DNA from 4 places in the Azospirillum thiophilum genome. Region 3 is predicted to be linked to each of the others. Evidence: riboswitches for the same ligand, from Rfam matches in the RefSeq annotation. Region 3 holds a riboswitch; each other region holds the start of a gene.

Region 1 (4,204 bases), on a different replicon from region 3:
CATCCATCTGGCGATCATCCGCGAGGTCGACCGTCACGGCTCGCTGACGGCGGCGGCGACCCAGCTGAATCTGACCCAATCGGCGCTGAGCCACAGCATCCGCAAGCTGGAGGATCAGATCGGGGTGGAGGTCTGGCACCGCGAGGGCCGCAGCCTGCGGCCGACCCAGGCCGGGGAATGGCTGCTGGCGGTCGCCAACCGCCTGCTGCCGCAATTGTCCCACGCCGAGGAACGGCTCCAGCAGTTCGCCCAGGGGGAGCGGGGAACCCTGCGCATCGGGATGGAATGCCACCCCTGCTATCAATGGCTGCTGAAGATCGTGGCACCCTATGTCGATGCCTGGCCGAAGGTGGACATGGACATCCGGCAGAAGTTCCAGTTCGGCGGCATCGGCGCGCTGTTCGGCCACGAGATCGACATGCTGGTCACGCCGGACCCGTTGTTCAAGCCCGGGCTGCGCTTCGAACCGGTGTTCGACTACGAGCAGGTTCTGGTGGTCGGCCCAAAGCACCGGCTGCGCGACGCCGCCTTCGTCGAACCGCGGCAGCTCACCGAGGAGATCCTGATCACCTACCCGGTGGCGACCGACCGCCTCGACATCTACACCCGGTTCCTCATGCCGGCCGGGATCAGCCCGCGGCAGCACAAGCCGATCGAGACGACAGACATCATGCTGCTGATGGTGGCGCACGGCCGCGGCGTCGCCGCCCTGCCCCGCTGGCTGGTCGAGGAACAGAGCGCCAGGTTCGACGTGAGCCCGGTGCGGCTGGGGCGGGACGGCGTCGCCAAGCAGATCTTCCTGGGCTTCCGCGAGGCGGACGCCGAGATCGACTATCTGCGCGGATTCATCGATCTGGCGCTGGCCCACCGCAACGGGGCCGCCGCCTGATCGGTCACGGCCGGCCCCTGCCGGGCAATGCCCGCTCCGGCGCTCGGCGCGCTTCGCGCAGATCTCAGCCCTGCGAGGTGTCGCGTTGAACGCTCTGAAAGGTCATGGCCGGGACCGGCCTCCCCCGGTCGTCGACGGCAACCATGACGAACCACCCCTCGGCTGCCAGCCGGCGTTCCCCGGTGGCCAGCACCTCCGCGGTGAGGGAGACGTGGACGGTCATGGAGCTCCGCCCGACCCGTTCGACCCGGCTGACCAGCTCCGCCAGTTGGCCGACCGCCACGGGGCTGTGGAAGGTGACCTTCTCGGACGAGGCCATGACGACGGCATGACGGGCGGCGCGGCTGGCCGCGATGAAGGCGGCCTTCCCCATCAAGTCGAGGGCGGTGCCACCGAACAGCGTGCCGTAATGGTTGGCCTGCTCGGGGAATATCATTTCGAGGAAGCGGGTTTCCTGCCCATCAGGAAAGGAAAGCCGGCGCTTCTCGGCGGCATGGGCGCTGTCCATTTCTTTTTCCACTCGTATTCATAGATTGGCGAGATCCTTTGGTGATTGGAGTATGTGCATGATTAACTCATGGTCTATTGGTGAAAAAGTCGAAATCGGCAAAGGGTACTCTGCAAATTGGTTAATCTTGCAAAAGAACGGCGTCGGCATAGACGGCAATTGCGTTTGCCGCCACAGGCGGTCACCCTGCCGCCCCAGAGGGAAGCGCTTGACGCCCGCACGGCCAAGCCCTACCGTATCTAGCGTTACGGTCCTCGTGTCCGACAAGATACGGGGCTAAGAGGGAAGCCGGTGCCGCCGCGTGAATGCGGTCAGGCCGGCGCTGCCCCCGCAACTGTGAGCGGAGAGCGGTTTCGTCGTTTCAGCGTCACTGGTGCCAACCTGATTTTCAGGGGCCGCACCGGGAAGGCCGGACGAAGCCGCGATGACCCGCGAGCCAGGAGACCTGCCGTAACCAGATGAACGTCCACGGGCGGGGTGACCCGGTGGTGCGCGTGTTCGCCCGTGGCGCTTTCGCCCGGTGCCTGCATGCCGTGCCGTCGTGCCGTCCCGCCGCACAAGAACAAGGGATCACGGATGCCGGCCCACGCCCCAGACTTTGCCCAGGAGCTCGTCCAGCAGCTCGCCAGCGGTTTCGACCGTCACGGGAACCTGCTGACGCTGCCCCGACGGGCACCGGATCGCCTGGACGACCGGCACGGCGTCAACCGCGCGCCGGTGCAGAGCTGGACGCCGCCCAATCCCTCCGTCATCCGCATCGACCGCGGCCGCGACGCCCTGCTGACCGCCTTCGGCAAGGCGACGCTGGACGACCGCTACCTGCTGCCGGGCGAGAGCTACCAGGATCTGTTCGCCCGCGTCGCCGCCGCCTATGCCGACGATGCCGCCCATGCCCAGCGGCTCTACGACGCCATCTCCCGCCTGTGGTTCATGCCGGCGACGCCGATCCTCAGCAACGGCGGCACCACGCGCGGGCTGCCGATCTCCTGCTTCCTCAACGCCGTGCCGGATTCGCTCGACGGCATCGTCGACGTCTGGAACGAGAATGTCCGGCTGGCGTCCAACGGCGGCGGCATCGGCACCTATTGGGGCGGCGTGCGGTCCATCGGCGAAGCGGTCAAGGGCAACGGCAGCACATCGGGCATCATCCCCTTCATCCGTGTGATGGACAGCCTGACGCTGGCGATCAGCCAGGGCTCGCTGCGGCGCGGCTCGGCCGCCGTCTATCTCGACATCCACCATCCGGAGATCGAGGAGTTCCTGGAGATCCGCAAATCCTCGGGCGACTTCAACCGCAAGAGCCTCAACCTGCACCATGCCGTCGTCATCACCGACGCCTTCATGGAGGCGGTGCGCGACGACAAGCCCTTCCCGCTGGTCAGCCCCAAGAGCGGCGCCGTCCTGAAGCATGCCAACGCGCGCCAGGTCTGGCAGAAGATCCTGGAGGCCCGCATGCAGACCGGCGAGCCGTACCTGCTGTTCGGCGACACGGTGAACCGGGCGCTTCCCAAGCACCAGCGCGACCTCGGCCTGCGCGTCTCCACCTCCAACCTGTGCAGCGAGATCACGCTGGCGACCGGCAAGGACCATCTGGACAACGACCGCACGGCGGTGTGCTGCCTCGCCTCGATGAACCTGGAGACCTGGGACGAGTGGAACCGCGAGGAGGGGCTGGTCGAGGACGTTCTGCGCTTCCTCGACAATGTGCTGACCCGCTTCATCGCAGAGGCGCCGGAGGGGATGGAGAACGCCGTCTACTCGGCGATGCGCGAACGCTCGGTGGGCTTGGGGGTGATGGGCTTCCACTCCTTCCTCCAGGCTAGGGGCGTGCCGTTCGAAAGCGCGGTGGCCAAGGCGTGGAACCTGCGCTTCTTCCGCAAGCTGCGCCGCGACGCCGATGCCGCCTCGGTTCTGCTGGCCCACGAGCGCGGCCCCTGCCCCGACGCCGCCGAGCGCAACATGATGGTGCGCTTCAGCCACAAGCTGGCGATCGCGCCGACCGCCTCGATCAGCATCATCTGCGGCGGGGCCAGCGCCTGCATCGAGCCGATCCCGGCCAACATCTACACCCACAAGACGCTGTCGGGCTCGATGCCGGTGCGCAACCCCCATCTGGAACGGCTGCTGGCCGCCAAGGGCGCCGACCGGCCCGAGATCTGGCAGTCGATCATCGAGCATGAGGGCTCGGTCCAGCATCTCGACATCCTCGATGACGACGAGAAGGCGGTCTTCCGCACCGCCTTCGAGATCGACCAGCGCTGGATCGTCGAGTTCGCCGCCGACCGCACCCCCTTCATCTGCCAGAGCCAGTCGATCAACCTCTATCTGCCGGGCGACATCGACAAGTGGGACCTGCACATGCTGCACTGGACCGCCTGGGAGAAGGGGTTGAAGAGCCTCTACTACTGCCGCTCCAAATCGGTGCAGCGCGCCGCCTTCGCCGGCAAGGAGCGCGCGGCGGACAAGGCGGACCTGCAGGTGCCGCGCACCGACTACGAGGAATGCCTCGCCTGCCAGTGAGCCGTCCCGCTTCGGTCCGCCCGCCTTCCCCGTCGCCATCACGGATCCCCGCCCCATGACCTCGCTTCTCCACCTCGATCCCGTCAGCCTGATCGGCACCGGCCGCGTCGGGCTGCTGCAGGGCTCGGCCGCCTACAACGTCGACCGCTACCCCTGGGCCTACGCCTACTGGAAGAAGCAGCAGCAGGTCCATTGGATGGGCGAGGAGGTGCCGCTCGGCGAGGACATCAAGGACTGGACCTCCGAACGCGTCACCGACGGCGAGCGCAACCTGCTGACCCAGATCT
Region 2 (4,204 bases), on a different replicon from region 3:
CTTCCGCGAACAGCGGGGTCCGGGCGGCGGGCGGCGGCAGCAGGGCGGCGGTCAGCGCTTGTCCGGTCAGCAGGGCCAGACAGCACAGCGCGCCGATGCGCAGGCGCAGGAAGTCCGGAAGGGCGGTCAATACCGCCCCCGACCGCACGCTGGCCGATAAGCCGGCCGACAAGCCGGCCGATAGTCCAGCCGGCCTCCGCCCATGCGGTGCGTATGGCCGGCGCGCGCGTCGGCGGCGCCCGGCAGGCTTGGGGGCAGGCAGAGGAACGGGGTGGATGCGCGAGGCATGGCGGACGGGCGTCGATGGAACGGGAGAAATGCGAGCGGGAAAGAAGCGGCCACGCCATCCTTTCCGTTTGTATTGAATCCGCGATCAGGCGGATCCCCGGCACGGAGGAGGCTTGGTTTGCTCGGACGGGCCGCAGGCGACCGCGGGAGAGATGCCGGGGTTTTCGATCCGTCGGGCACGGACTCCGGCCATGCGCACAATCATGGCGTTACGGGCCACGCGGCGGAGAGGCGTCGGTCAGGGTGCGGACGGGAAGGGAATGGAACGCCGGCTCAGCCAGCGGCCGGCGGTGCACGCGCCTGGAGGCTGGACAGGAACCAGCCGGCCGCGACGACATCGCCGGGCAGGGTGCGGGAATCGGCAAGCACCATGGCTTGGGCGGGGGTGGCCAGCGGCGGCTGGGGCGGAAGCCCGGCGCCGGCCATGATCGGGCAGAGCGGGCAATGCCCCTTCGCGGCGCCAGTCGAGCCGGAGCCGCCGTCATCCGGGACCGGCTGCCCGTCGGCATCGACGGTGATCGTCCTGATGCCGTCGACGGAGCAGATGGAGATCGTCTCCAATCCGCCGGAACCGCTATCCAATGCCATGGCCGGCATCGTCACGCTCCACACCATCATCTGGACGACAAACGCCAGAATTCCGGCCAGAAGGCCGGCGCTGCGGATGCGGTCGGTGAAGGTGCGAGGAAGGGTCAAGGTCCCGGTCGCTCGTCGGTTGTACCGCCGGAAGGAACAGGCGGCCAAATCATTGTGCGGGACTCATGGCATGGAACCGGAGCCCCGGCAAGACATTACTCCGCCCATGGACATCCATGGACATCGCGCGGCGCCGTCCGGCCGGGAACCCGTCCCCGGCAGGCCGGCGGGCGCGATCCGCTCAGGCGCCCTGATGGAGGCGTGCGTTGAACAGCGGGCCCTGGCTGTAGCGGTGCAGCGCCTTGGCGACGGCCAGAACGGCGAGGTCGGCCAGCGGCTCGATGATGATGACGCTCATATAGGCGGCGCCGAAGCTGGCGACCTCCGCGACATTCTCGGCGGTGAAGCCGTGGCCGTAGAAGGCCCAGAACGCCACCCAGGCGACGATGCCGCCCTGATAGGCGGTGGAGAGGGCCAGCGCCTGCGAGTATTTCAGTTCCACATAGGGGGTCGATGCCGGAACGATCCGCTTCGCCAGCAGGCCGATGCCCCACAGCGGAACCAGCAGGGTCGTGACGTTCATCCCATATTGCGGCAGGTCGAAGGGGGCGAAGAGCACGCCCTGGATCAGCAGGCCGGCGGCAAGGCCGATGGCCGTCGCCCCGGCACCGAACAGCAGCAGCAGGGTCGATCCGAGGATGAGATGCACCTCCGACACGCCGACCGGGTGATGCGGCAGGATCTCGAAGAAGGAGAAGACGAGGGCGGTGGCGATCAGGCTGCGCAGAGCCAGCGGCACGACGCCGCCGTCGTTGCGGATTCCATCCAGCGCCATTTTCCCGGCAAGGGCGAAGGCGCCGGCCGCCGTTGCGTAACTGAGGACGATCTTGGCGCCGTCGACGACGCCGGGTTCGATGTGCATGCTGTGTGCCCTTTCCAGATCAGCCATGGTCGAAAAGGGGCGCTGTCGCGGACCGGTGCCGGCATCGCATTCCCCCAATCGCAGGAGCGCTGTCCCTGGGCATGGGGCCGGACGGACGGCTTGCGGGGGTGCGGGCGGCCGGGAACTCCGGGAACCCATCGCATCGGCAAGCGGTCGCCGGGGCACCCCGCCCGAGGACGTTCGATCGGTCAGGCAGGTCTCCTGGCTTGCGGGTCCAGGCTGCTTCGTCGGGCCTTCCCGGCGCTGCCCGCGGCGAAGCGGGCAAACGCGCCAGTGACGCTGAAAGGACGAAGCGGCTCGCCGCTCACAGTTGCGGGGGCAGCGCCGGTCTTGCCTCCTTCCCCGGTCGGGGGGCGGCGCACCGGCTTCCCTCTTAGCCTTGCACGTCCGGGGATGCCCGCGGACGTGCAAGGAACCATAACCATCCTCACGGTAAGGTCAGGATGCGTCCGCCGTCAATAGGCTCCCCCGCGGCTGGCCGGACGGCCGGGGGCACGTCTTCCGGCCCTGTCCGGCCCTGTCCGGATCGGTGCCGGAACGGGTCATTGGTAGAAGAATGACCTCGTCTTGCGCGGGCGGCCCGGGCTATGGTGCGACGACGCCGTGCATCCGCGACAGTTTCGGGACACGGCAGGGCGGGTGGTCGGCGGATTGGTCGGCGGAGTGGAATGATCCTGGACCGGAACGGAAGGCGACGGGCGTGGCGGATCGGCGGTTTGGCCGGTGCGGTCGCGCTGCTGTTGCAGATCGTTTCCTGGGCCTGGATGCCCGCTGTGATCCAGGCAGCCAATGCCGCCGATACCAGCCGGATCGTGATCTGCGCGCCGGACGGCTTCAAGACGGTGCTGCTCGATGATCGCGGGATGCCGGTCGATCCGGACGCCGCGGACAGCGGCGCGCCCGAACACGCCATGTCCGGCGGTTCCTGCCCGTTGTGCCCCCTGATCGGCGGCTTGGCCATGCCGCCGCTCGCCGTGTTCGCGATGTCCGTCGATTTCGAACGGCATGGTCCCGAGCAACTGCCCGGCAGCCGCATCGCTGCCGGCTGGTTCCTGTCCACCCTCCAGGCGCGCGCACCGCCAGTCACCGGTTGATCGCCCCGCGGCGCAAGCGGGCTTCATGCTTGCCGCCGCCCTGCCATGATCGATCGACCGGAGTTTCCGCATGCCCGATCTCCTCTTCGGGGAGGCGGCCGGCACGACCGCGTTCGCCCCCGTCGTCCAGCCTCTTCCCGGGGCGACGACGGATGAACCGCTGTTCGATGCCGTCGCCACCCCGAACGACAGCGGCACCCGTCACGGCCGCGTCCTGTTCGCCGGTGTCCTCGCCGCCTATTTCGCCATCACCCTGTACGCCTGGCTGCGGCTCGGCGCCTGGCCGATGGCCGTCTATTCCCTGCTCGTCCTCGCCTTTGCCCTCTGGTCCGTGTACGCCGACGCCCGGCGCCGGCGGCAGGCCGAGCGCATCCGCATCTGGCCGGACCACACCCTTCTGGAGCGCATCGACGGCTCCGGACGGCGGTCGGCCAGCGAATGGCAGACCGCTTGGCTGCGGCTGGCGGTCGTTCCCGGCGGGGCCGGCGGCCCTGAACTGCGCCTGACCAGCCATGGCCGGTCGGAAACCGTCGGCACCTTCCTGACCGGGCCCGAGCGGCTCGATCTGGCGAAGGCGCTGGCCCGTCACATCGGCCGCGCGCCTGCAGCGCGCTGAGCCGCAACGTCATCTCCCTCCGCGTCATTCCCGGCGCGCTCCGCTTTCAAAGACCCGGCCCGCACCGGCACCGCATGGCGGAGCCGGCGGCGGCCCGGCCTGATCCAGGAAAGACCCGATGCCCAGCCACTCTCTGAGAACCATGACCCGCCCGGCCTTGCTGGCCGCGCTGATGGCAAGCGCGGCGTCGGTGGCGTTCGCCCAGGATGCCGCTCCTCCCACCCTGCTGCCGCCGGTCACCGTGACCGGCAATGCCGGCTCGTCGCTCACCGTGCCGGCGACGGACGAGGCGGCACAGCTGATCCGGCGCACGCCGGGCGGCGTCGAACTCGTGCCCGACACGGCTTTCAAGAACGGCGCCGCGAACACGATCAGGGACGTGCTCGGCTGGGTGCCGGGCGTCGTGACGCAGCCCAAATCGAACGTCGACAACCGGGTGTCGATCCGCGGCTCCGGCCTGACGCGCAACTACGGCAATCGCGGCGTCAATCTTTACATGGACGGCATCCCGATCAACACCTCCGACGGCCTGTTCGACGTCTTCGAGATCGATCCCAGCGCCTACCGCTATGTCGAGGTCTACAAGGGGGCCAACTCGCTGCGCTACGGCGGCAATGCGCTGGGCGG
Region 3 (4,204 bases):
ATCTGGGCGACGGTCATGCCGCCCTCCTTCACCACCGGCGGCAGCGTCAGGTTCTCGTCGACGCTGAGCGAGGAGAAGATGCCGCGCTCCTCCGGCACGTAGCTGATGCCGAGCCGCGGGATTTTGTGCTGGGCCATGCCGATCAGCTCCTGGCCCTGGAAGCGGATCGAGCCGGTGCGCTTGGCCATGATGCCCATGACGGCGCGCATGGTCGAGGTCTTGCCGGCGCCGTTGCGGCCAAGCAGCGTCACCACCTCGCCCTGCCGCACCTCCAGGCTGACGCCGTGCAGCACATGGCTCTCGCCGTAGAAGCCGTGCAGGTCGGAAATCTCCAGCATGGCCGTTCCCACTCGGGCGGTCTTGGTGTTCATCCCCTCAGGCATGTCCGGTCCCCATATACGCTTCCATCACCTGCGGGTTCTTCGACACCACCTCGTAGGGCCCCTCGGCGAGGATCTCGCCGCGGCGGAGCACGGTGATGGTGTCGGAGAGATGGGCGACGACAGACAGGTTGTGCTCGACCATCAGCACGGTGCGGTCGGCGGCGACGCGCTTGATCAGGGCCGCGGTGCCCTCGATGTCCTCATGGCCCATGCCGGCCAGCGGCTCGTCGAGCAGCATCACCTCGGGGTCGAGCGCCAGGGTGGTGGCGATCTCGAGAGCCCGCTTGCGGCCATAGGGCAGCTCGGCAGCGGTGTGCCCGGCCCAGGGGGAGAGGTTGACCGCCTCGATCAGCTCCAGCGCGCGATCGTGCAGGTCGTAGAGCGACGACTCCGACTTCCAGAAATGGAAGCTGGTGCCGAGCGGGCGCTGGAGCGCGACGCGGACATTCTCCAGCACGCTGAGATGCGGGAAGACGGCCGAGATCTGGAAGGACCGCACCAAGCCCATCAGCGCGATGTCGGCCGGCTTGGTGCGGGTGATGTCGCGGCCCTTGTAGAGGATCTGGCCGCGGGTGGGCGTCAGGAACTTGGTGAGCAGGTTGAACACCGTGCTCTTGCCGGCGCCGTTCGGGCCGATCAGCGCATGGATGGTGCCCCGCTTCACCTGCAGGTTCACCTCCTTGACCGCGACGAAGCCCTTGAACTCCTTCGTCAGGTTGCGCGCTTCCAGAATGATGTCGTCGTTCGGTGCGGCGTTCATCGGTCGCGAATTCTCCTCCCTTCGTCCTTGCTTTGGGTTCCCGGTGGTCCGGGGGCCGGAAGTTCCCGGCTCGGCCGCCATGCGGTGGGACGTTTCACCGATTGTTGTACGCACTATTCGTGCCACAGCGGATATCCCTTCGGTCCGGCGCATGGACCCTTTGTGTCTCCGGTGGTTTGCTCCTGTGCGCTGCCTCCTCCGCTCCCACCGTTGCACTGAAAAGTGTCGGAATCCCGGACACTCTGTCCAGCAAACATGACAGCAGTCAAAAGGTTTGTGTGCAAGATCGTCCGTGCGGCCGGGGCGTGATTGCGCACTTGCCAAACTGTGTGCGCACTGCGATGTTGACCGCCCGACGGTGCCCTGATCGCCCCTACGGACGGCGGGGATAATAGGGAATGCGGTACGGGCCTTCCGGAAAGGCCCCAAGCCGCGGCTGCCCCCGCAACTGTGTGCGGCGAGCGTCCGGTCCATCATGCCACTGACCGCAGGGTCGGGAAGGCGGGCCGCGATGCTGTGACCCGTGAGCCAGGAAACCTGCCGGCGGACCGATGGATTTACCCAACCCCGCCGGGTGTGGCGGGAGAGCAAGGACCAGCCTGATGACCACCCATCCGCTCCACGCCACCGCCGGTTCCGCGACCCGTAGCGCCGCCCGGACCTCGGTCGCCGCCTTCGCCGCGATCCTGCTTGGCAGCTTCCTGCTGTATGGCGTCGGCTTCGCCCAGCCGCAGCAGATCCACGATGCGGCGCATGACACCCGCCATTCCTTCGCGTTTCCCTGCCACTAAGCCCAAGTCATGGATCTGATCCGGCGGCTGTTCACAGCCGCTTTGGTCGCGGGCGTGCTCTCCGGCACGGCCGCTTCCGTCGTTCAGCAGGCGACGACCGTCCCGCTGATCCTCGAGGCCGAGAAATACGAGGTGGTGACCCCGCCCGTCGCCTCCCTCACTGCCCCTGCCCCTGCCGGCGGTGCCGCCGACTCCCACCAGCACGGCCCCGTGCGCGAGGTTGGCGAGGGCGTGCCGACCACGCCGGACGAGGCGATGCAGCGCATCGGCCTGACCATCGTCGCCAACCTGTTGACCGGCGTGGCCTATGCGCTGCTGCTCGGCGCCGCCATGCTGCTGGCCGGCCGGCCCGTCGATGCCCGCCGCGGGTTGGTCTGGGGTGTCGGCGGCTTCTTCGCCGTCTCGCTGGCCCCCTCCTTCGGCCTGGCTCCGGAACTGCCGGGCATGGCCGGGGCCGAGTTGGAAGCCCGTCAGCTCTGGTGGCTCGCCGCATCGGTCGGGGCCGGCATCGGCATGGCGGCGCTCGCCTTCGCCCGCAACCGGTTGGTCATCGCCGTCGCCGTGCTGATCGCGGCACTGCCCCATCTGGTCGGCGCCCCCCATCCGGAAAGCGCCGAAGGCGCTGTCCCGCCGGAGTTGGCGGCCCGGTTCGTCGCCGCCTCGCTCGGCACCGCCGCCCTGTTCTGGGCGATCCTGGGCTCCGTCTGCGGCTGGCTGATGAGCGGGCTGGCCGCCGAACCCAGCCCCGCCGCCCGGTTGCAGACCGGCACGCGTTAAGGAGCCGAACCCATGTCCGCACCTGCAAAAACGGTTGCCGGGAAAGTTCCGGCGACCGTCATCACCGGCTTCCTCGGCGCTGGCAAGACCACGCTGATCCGCGGCCTGCTGGAAAAGGCCGAAGGCCGCCGGCTGGCCCTGATCATCAACGAGTTCGGCGATGTCGGCATCGACGGCGACATCCTGCGCGCCTGCGGCAGCCCGACCTGCACCGAAGACGACGTGATCGAGCTGGCGAACGGCTGCCTGTGCTGCACCGTCGCCGACGATTTCGTCCCGGCCATCGAAAAGCTGCTGGCCCGGCCGCAGCCGCCCGAGCATATTGTGATCGAAACGAGCGGCCTGGCCTTGCCCAAGCCGCTGGTCCAGGCCTTCCACTGGCCGGCGATCAAGTCGCGCGTCACCGTGGACGGCGTCATCGCCGTGGTCGACGCCGCCGCTGCGGCGGAGGGTCGTTTCGCCCCCGATCCGGCGGCCCTGGCGGCCCAGCGCGACGCCGCCGGCACGGTCGACCACGAGACGCCGGTCGAGGAGGTGTTCGAGGACCAGCTGCTCTGTGCCGACCTGATCGTCGTCAACAAGACCGATCTGGTCGACGCCGCCGACCTCGCCCGCGTCGAGGATCTGATCCGCGAGGCCCTCGGCCACGCCGCCGGACGCGCCATCGGCAGCGGCGCCAAGCTGGTCCGCGCTTCCCAGGGGTCCGTCGATCCGCTGGTTCTGCTCGGCGTCGGAGCGGCGGTGGAGGACGACCTAGCCAACCGCCCCAGCCATCATGACGATGAGGAAGGCCACGACCACGACGACTTCACCAGCTTCGTCGTGGAACTGCCGTCCCAGCCCGATCCCGCCGCCCTGGTGAAAACCTTGGAGGATGTGGCCGCCCTGCATGGCGTGCTGCGCCTGAAGGGCTTCATCGACGTGCCCGGCAAGCCGATGCGCCTGCTGGTGCAGGGGGTCGGCATCCGCGTGCAGAGCCATTACGACCGCCTGTGGAAACCCGGCGAGGAGCGCCGCAGCCGGCTGGTGGTGATCGGCGAAACCGGGCTTGACCGCGAGGCGGTGACGGCGGCGGTTGTTGGGTAAGAATTAAGCTGTTGCGGCGTTTGCCCCCTCCCTAACCCTCCCCCGCTTTGCGGGAGAGGGGATTGCCGCCGCATCGCAAATCTACCCTCTCCCTCGAAGAGGGGGAGGGAGGGGGCGCCGCCGCCCCTGGAACATCGACTCATGCATCTGCTCGCCGCCCGCCAGGACGAACTCGACGCCGGCCCCCAGGCCGAAGATCTGGGGCAGACGCCGGCCGACCTCGTCATGCTGTCCTTTTCCGACAGCGACCTGACCGCGCTCGCCGCCGCATGGCGGACCGGCCGCGAACACCTGCCCAGCCTTCGCCTCGCCAACCTGAACCGGCTGGGACATCCGCTGTCGGTCGATCTCTATGCCGACAGCATCGTTGCCAGGGCGAAACTGGTGGTGCTGCGCCTGCTGGGCGG
Region 4 (4,204 bases), on a different replicon from region 3:
CCCCGGTCAGCACCAGCCGCTCGCTGCTCACCGTGCCGTCGCGGCCCCGTGCCGCCGCGAAGACGGCCAGCATGGCGGTGAGCGCGCCCAGGAAGGCGGCGGCCGGCAAGCCCACCGATCCGGCCACGGCGCCAGCATAGAGCAGGACGGTCACCGCCCCGACCGAGGCGCCGGCCGACACGCCGAACAGGTAGGGGTCGGCCAGCGGGTTGCGCGTCACCACTTGGAGCACGGCGCCCACCGCCGCCAGCCCGGCCCCGGCCAGCGCGCCCAGCAGCACGCGCGGCAGCCGCAGTTCCCAGACGATGTTGCGCTCGGCCCGGCTGGCGTCGGGGAGCGGGGGGAGCGCCGGCCAAAGCTCGTGCGCGATCACCGCCCAGACCTTGGCGACCGGGATGGGCGCGGCGCCGAAGCCGACGGCGGCGACCAGGGACGGCACGAGAAGGACGGCCAGCAGCAGGGGCAGGCGGGAGCGGCTCATTGCCTGAACAGCTCCGGGTGCAGGGTGCGGGCCATCCGTTCCAGCGCATCGACGTTGCGGGTCGAGGGCGTCTGCTCGGCATAGGTCAGGACGATGAAGCGGCGCTCGCGCACCGCCTCGACATCGGCCAGCTGCGGCGCGGCCAGCAGATGGCGGATCGCCGCCTCGGCCGGGATGCGGTGGTCGCTGACGATGATCCATTGCGGATTCCGCCGCACCATCTCCTCCCAGCTGACCCGGACATAGCTGTTGGGGATGTCGTCGAAGATGTTGCGGCCGCCGGCCAGCTCCATCAGCAGGCTGGTCATGCCCTCGCGCCCGACCGACAGCGGCGCGCCGTCGGTGTGGCAGTCGTCGCAATACATCACGCGCGGACGCTCGGTGGCGGCGGCGGTGCGCTCGGTCACCGCGGCGACGCGGCGGCGGAAATCGGCGACCATCGCTTCGGCGCGCTCGGAAATGCCGAAGATTTTGCCGAGGGACAGCAGGTCGGCGTAGAGCGTGTCCATGCTGATCGGCTCGCGCGGGCCGATGCGGATGCAGCTTTCCCGCAAGCTGTAGGTGGCGACCCCCATCTCGGCCAGCCGCGCCGGGGTGAGGCCGCGCGCCTCGTTGAAGCCGTAGCTCCAGCCGGCGAACAGGAAGTCGGGATCGGCGGACAGCACCGCCTCCAGCGTCGGGGCGCGGTCGGGCAGCCGCGGCAGGGCGGCGACGATGCCGGGCGGGGCGCCGGGCGGGGCGATCAGCCGGTGCTCGGCCCCGGCGATGCCGGAAACGGCGACCAGACGGTCGGCGAGGCCGAGATCCAGCATGGTCTGCGTCATGTTGGTGTCGTGCACCATCGGCCGCTTGGGCGGGCCGGTGAAACGGGCGGTCTCGAAGCAGTTGGCGACCTCGACCGGGTAGCTCTGGGCGTGCGCACCGCAGGCGGCCGTTCCCAGCAGGAGGGCCAGCGCAAGGCCGCGGAGGAAGGGCGGGATCATGAGCGGTCCGTCAGGTGGCCGGCAGGGGAGAGAGGTCGATGCGCAGCCGGCCGTTGCCGGGATGGCGGTCCACCGTGGCGGCGACCCGGTAGACCGCGGCCAGCCGCTCGGGGGTCAGCGCCGCGTCCGGTGGGGCGTCGGACAGCAGGCGGCCGTCCTTCATCAACAGGATGCGGTCGCACCAGCGCGCCGCCAGATCGATGTCGTGCAGTGTCGCCACCACGGTGATGCCGAGGCCGCGCAGCAGGTCGAGCAGGGCGAAGCGGTGGTGGATGTCCAGGTGGTTGGTCGGCTCGTCGAGCAGCAGGATGCGCGGGCGTTGGGCCAGGGCGCGGGCGATCATCGTCCGCTGGCGCTCGCCGCCCGACAGCCGTTCGACCGGGCGGTCGGCCAGCGCGGTCAGCTCCAGCCGGGCCAGCGCGTCCTCGACGATGGCGCGATCCTCCGGCCCCGGACCGGCGAAGGCGGAGCGGCGGTGGGCCAGCCGGCCCATGCCGACCACGTCGCGCACGGTGAAGCCCAGCGCGGCGGCGGAATCCTGCGCCTGGAGCGCCAGCCGGCGGGCCAGCTCCACCGGGCGCAGGGCGCGCGGATCCTCGCCCTCGATGCGGATTCTGCCGGCCGAGGGGGCCTGCAACCCGGCGAGGCAGCGCAGCAGCGTGGTCTTGCCTGACCCGTTGGGGCCGAGGATGCCGAGGAGGATGCCGGGCGGAACGGAGAAGCCGACCTGATGCAGCACGGTCCGGCCGCCCAGACTGCCGCCCAGCCGGCAATCCAGCCCCTCCACCGCGATGGCGGCGGGTGGTGATGGTTTTTGGGATGGTCCGGTCGGGAAAGGCGCTGGCGTCATCCGTGCTTCCTGCCGTTGCGGGGCAGGGGAACCGGGCGGACGACTTGCGGAGCATGCGCGGGCGTATCCTGGACGGACTCCGGCCACACGCATGGCAAGCGTTCCACCGGGACACCCCGCCCGAGGACGATTCGTTGTGGTGCTGGCAGGTCTCCTGGCTTGCGGGTCGTCGCCGGTCCGTCCAGCCTTCCCAGCACCCTGAAGGGCGCCAGTGGCGTAAAATGACGGAACGGCTCACCGCTCACAGTTGCGGGGGCAGCCCCGGCTTTACCGCGAAACGCGGTTCACCGGGTTCCCTCTTAGCTTCCGGCGGAGGCCGCCGGAAGAACCAGTACCGCCGCATTCATGGGCGACCCCGCCGCCGCGGTCAAGGTCCGTCAGCGTGTGGTCCGGGAAATCGCATGTGAGTCCCTCTCCCGTCCCGGGAGAGGGAAGGGGCCCAAGCGCAGCTTGGGAAGGGTGAGGGGTTAGGCACGAAGCCATGCGGTTCGGGACTCTTGGCCCACCCCTCACCCTCCCCACTTCGTGGGTCCAAAGTCGCTCGCAAGTCTCGCGACTGCGCTCCGCCTACGATCACCTTCGGTGCTCGTCCGGCCTGCGTCCGTCGGCTCTGCGCCCTCTCCCGGGGCGGGAGAGGGCAACCGTCGCCAAAGAGATGCGCGCAAAAATAGTATTTCATCCTCGTGGCTGCCCGGTCATGCGTCGCGGTCCGATATGTAATGTTATAACGTAACATATCGAGCGAGCGGGCGGTCCGCAAGGAAAGATCGGCGGGGCTTTCCACATCCCTTTCGACTGCCGCTTCATCGGCTATTAACGTGTTTTTGCTGAATTCGGAGGGTGCGGTCCGCCCATAGGGGTGATGGCGCTGGCGTGGGAATGGCGATGGGCGATTCGGACGATCTTTTCGACATGTACCGCAAGGACCAGGGCAAGGCGGCCCTGAGCGGTCCCACCCTGGCGACCGCCCTTGCCGACACGGTGCGGCGCAGCTTCGCCCAGATCGACGAGCTGTGCGCGGAGGTGACGCGGGCGCTGGCCCAGGCGCGCTACACCACGCGGCTGGCGCAGACGGTGACAGACCGGTCGAGCTATGTGCGGCTCGACCGCCAGTCCGAGAGCTTCCGCGACTATCTGCGCGGCTGGAGCCAGCAGCGGGCGGAAAAGGGCACCGGCGGCATGCATTGGGAGGCGCACATCCTCGTCACCGATCATCGGCGGACGACCAAGGAGATCGGGCTGGGCGTCGCCTTCGAATGGCCGGGCGCAGGGGAGGAGGGCAGCCTCGCCTTCGTCGAATTCTGGCCGACCGGCAGCGGGGTGGCGCTGCCGTCGGACGCGCGCGGCTTCCAGCGCGCGCTGGTCGCCAGCATCATCAAGCTGGAACAGGCCGGCGAACTGTCCAGCGTGAAGGGCCGGGGCTAAAGCGAGGCGTTCAGGCCGGAGGCCGACAGTTCCACCGGCCGGCGGGCCTGGCCGTCGCGGGCATAGGTGCCGTCGCTCGACGCCTTCTCAAGCGCGGCGAGCAGGTTGCGGTTGATGGTCAGCACCGCCTTGCGCAGGGCGACGAGGCCGGCGGCGTTGACCGACACCGCCCGGTCCAGCCGGTCGATGCGTTCCAGCGTCATCGCGCGCAGATCGTCGGGCAGGCGGATGCCCTCGTCGCGCGCCCGCAGCACGGAGGATTCCAGCTGTTCGGCCATCGCCGCCTTGCGGTGGGCGAAGACCTCCAGCCGGTCGAGCATGCCGGCGGCGATGCAGGCAGACTCCTCCTCCAGCACTGCCGACAGCGCCTCGACCGCGTCGAGGAAGTCGCGGACCAGCAGCGCGGTGGCGCCGTCATAGCCGGGATCGGGGGCGGCCGGCCCCTCGGCCGGCCCGGTCTCGGCG

The links. A riboswitch is a leader RNA that binds a small molecule or an ion and turns the genes downstream of it on or off. The one in region 3 is predicted to bind cobalamin.
Region 1: it holds a riboswitch for cobalamin, as region 3 does, so the genes downstream of both, AL072_RS10145 (ribonucleoside-diphosphate reductase subunit alpha) here and AL072_RS25295 (CbtB domain-containing protein) in region 3, are expected to answer to the same signal.
Region 2: it holds a riboswitch for cobalamin, as region 3 does, so the genes downstream of both, AL072_RS19000 (energy-coupling factor ABC transporter permease) here and AL072_RS25295 (CbtB domain-containing protein) in region 3, are expected to answer to the same signal.
Region 4: it holds a riboswitch for cobalamin, as region 3 does, so the genes downstream of both, AL072_RS31365 (ABC transporter ATP-binding protein) here and AL072_RS25295 (CbtB domain-containing protein) in region 3, are expected to answer to the same signal.

The regions. Positions count from the first base shown of each region.
Region 1 covers NZ_CP012401.1:2,185,349-2,189,552, reverse strand. The annotation lists gene AL072_RS10155 (LysR family transcriptional regulator) at 1-889, shown strand, start outside; gene AL072_RS10150 (acyl-CoA thioesterase) at 954-1,397, opposite strand; cobalamin riboswitch at 1,629-1,864, shown strand; gene AL072_RS10145 (ribonucleoside-diphosphate reductase subunit alpha) at 1,974-3,917, shown strand; gene AL072_RS10140 (ribonucleotide-diphosphate reductase subunit beta) at 3,973-4,204, shown strand, end outside.
Region 2 covers NZ_CP012402.1:1,230,047-1,234,250, reverse strand. The annotation lists gene AL072_RS19010 (DUF2946 family protein) at 1-130, opposite strand, end outside; gene AL072_RS19005 (DUF2946 family protein) at 562-984, opposite strand; gene AL072_RS19000 (energy-coupling factor ABC transporter permease) at 1,166-1,846, opposite strand; cobalamin riboswitch at 2,042-2,302, opposite strand; gene AL072_RS18995 (DUF2946 family protein) at 2,536-2,961, shown strand; gene AL072_RS18990 (DUF2244 domain-containing protein) at 3,032-3,577, shown strand; gene AL072_RS18985 (TonB-dependent receptor family protein) at 3,696-4,204, shown strand, end outside.
Region 3 covers NZ_CP012404.1:552,067-556,270, forward strand. The annotation lists gene AL072_RS25285 (ABC transporter ATP-binding protein) at 1-383, opposite strand, end outside; gene AL072_RS25290 (ABC transporter ATP-binding protein) at 376-1,143, opposite strand; cobalamin riboswitch at 1,483-1,702, shown strand; gene AL072_RS25295 (CbtB domain-containing protein) at 1,746-1,934, shown strand; gene AL072_RS25300 (CbtA family protein) at 1,944-2,711, shown strand; gene cobW (cobalamin biosynthesis protein CobW) at 2,724-3,797, shown strand; gene cobN (cobaltochelatase subunit CobN) at 3,939-4,204, shown strand, end outside.
Region 4 covers NZ_CP012406.1:677,807-682,010, forward strand. The annotation lists gene AL072_RS31355 (FecCD family ABC transporter permease) at 1-481, opposite strand, end outside; gene AL072_RS31360 (ABC transporter substrate-binding protein) at 478-1,464, opposite strand; gene AL072_RS31365 (ABC transporter ATP-binding protein) at 1,475-2,314, opposite strand; cobalamin riboswitch at 2,442-2,662, opposite strand; gene AL072_RS31370 (hypothetical protein) at 3,200-3,739, shown strand; gene AL072_RS31375 (flagellar protein FlgN) at 3,736-4,204, opposite strand, start outside.